Linked DNA regions of Marinomonas mediterranea MMB-1. The protein of the gene in region 2 interacts with the protein of the main gene of each other region in a pairwise test. Links are inferred from orthologs where the notes say so. Each region holds a gene or a part of one and is shown on either strand. Other genes may lie near its edges. The genes, in order: cysK and cysE.

What was found.
Region 1: the proteins of cysE (region 2) and cysK interact in binary tests that used the Escherichia coli proteins (3 or more experiments, as listed by UniProt). The link is inferred for Marinomonas mediterranea MMB-1 from one-to-one orthologs.

Annotation. Positions count from the first base shown.
Region 1 is NC_015276.1:1,987,902-1,991,222, reverse strand. The notes cover bases 113-3,100. They hold cysK (cysteine synthase A), read left to right. Parts: upstream 113-1,117; coding sequence 1,118-2,083; downstream 2,084-3,100. Other genes in these bases: MARME_RS09075 (glutathione S-transferase N-terminal domain-containing protein), read right to left, coding at 2,606-3,100; MARME_RS09080 (ClpXP protease specificity-enhancing factor), read right to left, coding at 2,140-2,526; hrpA (ATP-dependent RNA helicase HrpA), read right to left, coding at 113-827. Also shown: more of hrpA, read right to left, coding at 1-112; more of MARME_RS09075, read right to left, coding at 3,101-3,238.
Region 2 is NC_015276.1:3,296,628-3,299,781, reverse strand. The notes cover bases 334-3,154. They hold cysE (serine O-acetyltransferase), read right to left. Parts: upstream 2,239-3,154; coding sequence 1,429-2,238; downstream 334-1,428. Other genes in these bases: mnmC (bifunctional tRNA (5-methylaminomethyl-2-thiouridine)(34)-methyltransferase MnmD/FAD-dependent 5-carboxymethylaminomethyl-2-thiouridine(34) oxidoreductase MnmC), read right to left, coding at 2,943-3,154; MARME_RS15105 (hypothetical protein), read left to right, coding at 2,356-2,685; MARME_RS15115 (DMT family transporter), read right to left, coding at 334-1,136. Outside these bases: MARME_RS15120 (Lrp/AsnC family transcriptional regulator), read left to right, coding at 1-144; more of MARME_RS15115, read right to left, coding at 264-333.

The DNA.
Region 1 (3,321 bases), 1.3 Mb from region 2 along the record:
CTTTCTTCTTCGATCAACATAGCAACGGCATCGCATATACCTTGTTCCATGCTTTGATCTTCGTCCAGCTCTTCGTAGTCCGATTTACTGAGTAACGGTTGATAGCGAATTTCAACAGGGTATGTTCTGCCCGAGACTTCAAAAACCGGTGCATCACTAAAATGCTTCGAGAAACGTTCCACGTCAATCGTTGCTGAGGTCACAATGATTTTAAGGTCTGGTCGCGATTTAAGAACGCGCTTTAGGTACCCTAAAAGGAAGTCTATGTTTAGGCTTCGTTCATGCGCCTCATCAATAATGATAGTGTCGTACTTTTGAAGAAATTTATCTTGTTGGATCTCAGCCAATAAGATCCCGTCGGTCATCAGTTTAACCAGCGTTGTTTCCTGACTTTCATCAGTAAAACGGACTTGATAACCCACGGCGGTGCCAAGTTCAACATTGAGTTCTTCAGAAATACGCTCTGCCACGCTTCGTGCGGCAATTCGTCTAGGTTGAGTGTGCCCTATTTGACCCGCAATGCCTCGACCTGCTTGCAAACACATTTTCGGCAGCTGTGTTGTTTTACCAGATCCGGTTTCGCCTGCAATAATAACCACTTGATTCTCTTCAATGGCTTTAACAATATCCTTGGCTTTTGCTGCAACCGGCAACGACTCGTCGTATTTAATGTCAGGCATCGACGCTTCACGCTCTTCAAACATCCGCCGAGAGCGTTCAATTAAGTTATTTAACTCGTTTTGAAGCTTGTCTGTTGGGCTATTTTCGGAAGATCGTTTGGATATTGTGTCAATTTTTCTCTGAATGGCGTGACGATCTTTCGCCATCAATTTTTCTTGTATGTCAGTATGCAATGCTAAACCCTAAATACATAAAAGCGCGCAAAGAAATATCGGGGCGCTTTTATTAGTCACTTTAATTAGCAAACATTCTACCTGATTTAAACAAGGGACGGGATAGTGCAACTTCTTTAAGACTGCGACTTTTATAAAATTGATCGTCTCTAAAGCAGACAAATGAGAATTTTTGCTATTTAGACATTTTTATCGTTATATTGGATTGAAAATACACCGTCCTGCCCCATCATAATGAAAACAAACATACAGAGGAAAAGGCTATGTCTGAAAAAGTATTTAACGACAACTCACTTACAATTGGCGATACACCACTTGTTAAATTGAATCGCATCGGAAATGGAAACATTTGGGCCAAGCTCGAGTCGAGAAATCCAGCCTTTTCTGTAAAGTGTCGTATCGGCGCAAACATGGTTTGGGATGCGGAAAAAAGCGGTGTTTTAACGGAAGGTAAATCGCTTGTTGAGCCCTCCAGTGGTAATACGGGAATTGCATTGTGCTTTGTCGCAGCGGCACGAGGCTATCCAATTACCATTACGATGCCTTCAAGCATGAGTCTAGAACGCCGCCAAGTAATGAAAGCTTTAGGAGCAACAATTGTCCTAACTGAGCCAGCAAAAGGCATGAAAGGCGCAATCGAAAAAGCAAAAGAGATTGCTGAAGACCCAAGCTTTGTGTTGCTGCAACAATTTGAAAATCCAGCAAACCCAGAGATCCATGAGAAAACAACAGGCCCTGAGATTTGGAAAGACACTGACGGCGAGATCGACGTTCTGGTTTCCGGTGTCGGAACTGGTGGGACGATAACTGGTGTTAGTCGCTACATCAAAAACACACAAGGGAAAGCCATTATCAGTGTCGCTGTTGAGCCAACAACATCGCCTGTGATCACTCAAACGCTAAATGGCGAAACACCAACACCTGCTCCTCATAAAATTCAAGGTATCGGCGCGGGCTTTGTTCCTAAAAACCTTGATCTGTCTGTTGTTGATCGTGTCGAGCAAGTCTCAAATGAAGACGCTATCGATATGGCAAAACGCCTAATGAGAGAAGAAGGCATTCTTTGCGGTATCTCATGTGGCGCTGCCGTTGTTGCAGCAGAAAGGTTAGCGGCTTCTGATGAATTCGCTGATAAAAAGATCGTTGTGATTTTGCCAGACTCAGGCGAACGCTATCTTTCTACCGCTCTTTTTGAAGGTGAATTCTCAGACAACGAACTTGTTCAATAAAGCACATAAAAAAGCTCAGCCACTAGGCTGAGCTTTTTTCATACAAGTCTGACTTACTATTTAACGACTTTTAACTGAAAGCCTTTTTCTGGCTTCGGTGGCTCTGGTTCAGGATCCAATTCCTCTGGCTCAAACGCTTCATCAGGAAATACAAGGCCATCACCGCTTTCTTTTGCGTACAAGGCCAATGCCGCTTCAATTGGAACGTACACCTGCATAGGTTTACCACCAAATCGCGCCTCAAAACTCACGCCCATTTTATCCATTAACAGATTGCGCACGGCCGACATACTAATATTTAAAACAATCTGTCCGTCCTGAACAAATTCTGTTGGAACGACCGCTTTCTCATGCTCTGCATCAACAAGTAAATACGGAGTCATATTGTTATCAGCTACCCACTCATAAGTTGCATTCAATAAATACGAGCGTTTTGGGATCATGTTTCAACCTCGGTAGTATAATAAAAAAGGGGCTTAGGCCCCTTTTGAAAAATATAAAAACTATAAGACGTATAGACGATCAGTCTAAACGCATTTCCTGTTCTGCTTCAGACAGGCTTTCTTTGAAAGACTCACGATCAAAAACAAGGTCCATGTATTTGTATAAACCTTTCGCCTGCTCTTTAGGAATATCAACACCTAGAATTGGCAATCTCCACAAGATTGGAGCAAGGCAGCAATCAACCATTGTGAATTCTTCGCTCATGAAATAAGGCTTCTCTTCAAAGATCGGAGAAACGTTAATCAAGCTTTCACGCAACTCTTTCTGAGCATTTTCAACAGCGTCTTTGTCTTTGCTCGTCAAAATCAAATCAACCAATACCGCCCAGTCTCTTTGGATACGGTACATGTAAAGACGGCTTTCACCACGCGCAACAGGATACACTGGCAACAACGGAGGATGAGGAAAACGCTCATCCAAGTATTCCATCATCACGTTTGGCTCGTACAAAGACAAATCTCGGTCTACTAAAGCAGGCAGTTCGTTGTATGGGGTAACTTCCACAAGCTCATCAGGTTTGTTGAAAGGATCAACATCAATAATTTCCACTGTTACCGCTTTTTCAGCTAATACAATGCGCACACGATGGCTGTAATGATCTTCCCCGTCAGAGAAAAATGTCATGGAAGAGCGTTTGGCAATCACACCCATGTAAAACCCCTATATAAAAACCAATGGAATCCCATTAATTGGGACGCAGAACTATTTATTCAAGCCTTTGAGCATGAAAATAT
Region 2 (3,154 bases):
GTCTCCACGCATTCATTGTCGAAACTTGATGCGTTGCTTGAGCGCTTAATTGACCTGAGTGATACTAACACTATGATGGTGCTGACGACGCCCATTGATCGAGAGTTACCGCTCAATGCAGAAGATGTTGAGGCGTTACTTTGAGTACATTTCTCGTCACGAAAGCTATTGTCTAAGCACTATTGTTTAAACGCGACAACTAAAAAACGGCTATTTTGAAACATAAGCAGCTCGAAGAGGGAATCAACGAGCTGCTTGTTTTATTATGCGGTTACTGAGAGCGTTTTTTTGGATTGAGGCCACTGGCTGATGATCATGCCAGCGAATATGAGTGTGCAAGCGAAAATGGCCCGCGCGGTAAGCTCTTCACTTAAAAATATCCAACCTCCTAGAGCGGCAAAAACAGCTTCAGTTGAAAGGATTAAAGCGGCAATGCTTGGAGAGACCCCTTTTTGCCCTAACATTTGTAACGAATAAGCAATAGCTGACGATGCAATGCCTGTATAGGCAATCGGTAGCCAGCTTACTTCTATCGCGCTCCAAGACACTTCTTCAATTGAGAGAGCAACTCCCCAAGAGAGAGCGGCGACGACCATCAGTTGTATGACGGAAAATGTGATCACCGGAACACGATTAACGAAGTGATTAACAACCAATACATGGGATGCCCAGAAGAATGCGCCAACTAGCATCAAGCTATCGCCTTTATGCACCGTTAAGTTGGGTCCGACAGTTAATAGATAAAAACCAACGACGGTAAACGCTATTCCAAACCAAACTTTTCGCTCAATTCTATGTTTTAGGAATAGTCCCATTAGTGGCACGATAAGCATGTAAATGGCCGTGATAAAGCCTGCATTCGCTGTACTTGTGTACTGTATGCCGACCTGCTGCAGTGTTGATCCAATAAAAAGTATAACCCCGCCAGAGAGTCCGGCTTTTAATGATACAGCTAGATCAATAGTGCTCTTTCTGTCAAAAATAATGGCGAGTGGCAGCATGGCTAATGTAGCCAGTGTGAAGCGAGCAGCATTAAATCCATATGGACCCAGTTCTTCCATGCCGATGTTCTGAGCCACAAAGGCAAAGCCCCAAATTGCGGCGGTAATCCATAAAAATAGGTGGGATATAGACATAATTCTCTTACTTATTCGGGTTGATGTTGAGCTTCATTTTAGTGTGTGAAAGGGGTTGTAATACAGTTTAATTCTTTCGTTTTAAAGGTGTTGATCTTAATAAAAGTGGTTTTTTTATGGTGATTACTTTGGAATCGAAAGTGGTTGTTTCAAAATATCGCTAAGCAAATGAAGGAAGCTTTATTTGCTACGATTTAATTTACGTCGATGCAAGAGGTGCTCTAAAGTGAGCTCATTGTATGAGGGAAGTAGCAAGGCGATAGGATAGGCAGGGTATCGCCTTGCTGCACTCTTATTTTTCTTTAATGCAATTTGAAATGGAATGGTCCATCGCTCTTGACGGCTCAGGCTCTCTGTTTCGGCCTACTACTTTTGCAGGTACACCCGCTACGGTAGTGTGTGCTTTTACTGCTTCAAGAACGACGCTCCCTGCGCCCACTTTGGCGCCCTCGCCTACTTCAATATTACCGAGGATTTTAGCGCCTGCGCCAATTAATACGCCAGAGCGAATTTTTGGATGTCTGTCGCCATGTTCTTTGCCAGTACCGCCTAGTGTGACGGACTGAAGGATGGAAACGTTGTCTTCTATCACACACGTCTCGCCGACGACTAAGCCCGTTGCGTGGTCAAGAAGAATGCCACAACCAATTTGTGCTGCTGGGTGAATGTCGACACCAAATGTCATCGACATCTGACTTTGAATATAAAAGGCTAAGGTTTTTCTGTTTTCATTCCAAAGCCAATGAGCAACTCGATAGGCCTGAAGTGCATGAAAACCTTTGAAAAACAGCAAAGGTGTTGTATATCCGTCCGATGCAGGGTCACGTTCATTTATTGAAATTATATCTTTTTCTACGCGTCGAACTATGTCAGAGTTAGAAGCTGTCATGGCTTCTTCAAACACTTCACGTAATACCATGGCCGGGATTGAGCTGCTGTCTAGCTTGTTAGCCAGCAGAAAACTCAAAGCCGAAGCCAAGGAGTCATGGCGTAAAATGGTCGTGTTGAAGTAACTCGCTAATATGGGTTCTTCATGAGAAAGGTGTTTTGCTTCCTCTTGAAGCGATCGCCATAAATTGTCCGATGTTACGTTAGCGTACATAGTATTACTCAAGATCTATTTACCTGTATTGATTCACAGCTAGAATGAAGGTTATGGGGTTAGCATGTACGAAAACAAGAGTGCAAGTAAAGTAAATACTGTCTGCTTGGAGATAATATGAATCAAAAAACGGTTGCTGATGCGTTAAATGTATTTTATGAGTTGGGTTCTGCGCTATCAGACGCATACTGGGAAACCAATGACATCGATAATAAAGACATTTTTTTTGCAATGAAACTCATGCTTCAAGAAGAGCTGGATGAGCTTCATAAGTTAAGTATGCAAGACCATATTTATCCTTACGAACCGATTAATCCAAATGTTGTTCGTTTGAGTGGTAAGCTGCGAACCTTGCATAAAGGACTGGATGATATCGTGTATAGACCGCAAACACTGATGTTGCTTGAGGAGTTGATTCCAAGCGCCTGTGATTTATTTGAAAAATAGTGTTTTGTAAGACCTTGTGTCATTACACAAGGTCTTACAAGGTTGTGTTTCTGTTTTTAGTGATTTCACTCTCTTACCCGTCGTCGAGTTGGGTGGGATCTAACTAGTGCTTGCTGTATATTCCTCAATCGCAAGATTACGCCAGAATTTAGGTCAAGCTAGCTAGTGAAGGTGCGAACAAGTCCACTGGCTTCTGCGTGTGGATAACGCTTCTATATTCGTACCTTGCCTAGAAGTAGAAGCAACCTAGAACCTATTTAGAGGTCGCCTCGTTTTAGTGCTCTTACAGTGAAACGAGAAGGGTGTAACGCGTCCACACACGTTTGCTCTATCGGCGCGATTTGTCCAATGATCAAAGAGGTCAAATAGCGAGCAGATAGCGGGGCACTAACAAGTCCGCGTGAACCATGCCCTATGTTGACAAAGAGCCCTTCGACAAACTCCGTATTGTCTTCTGTTTCCCACTTCG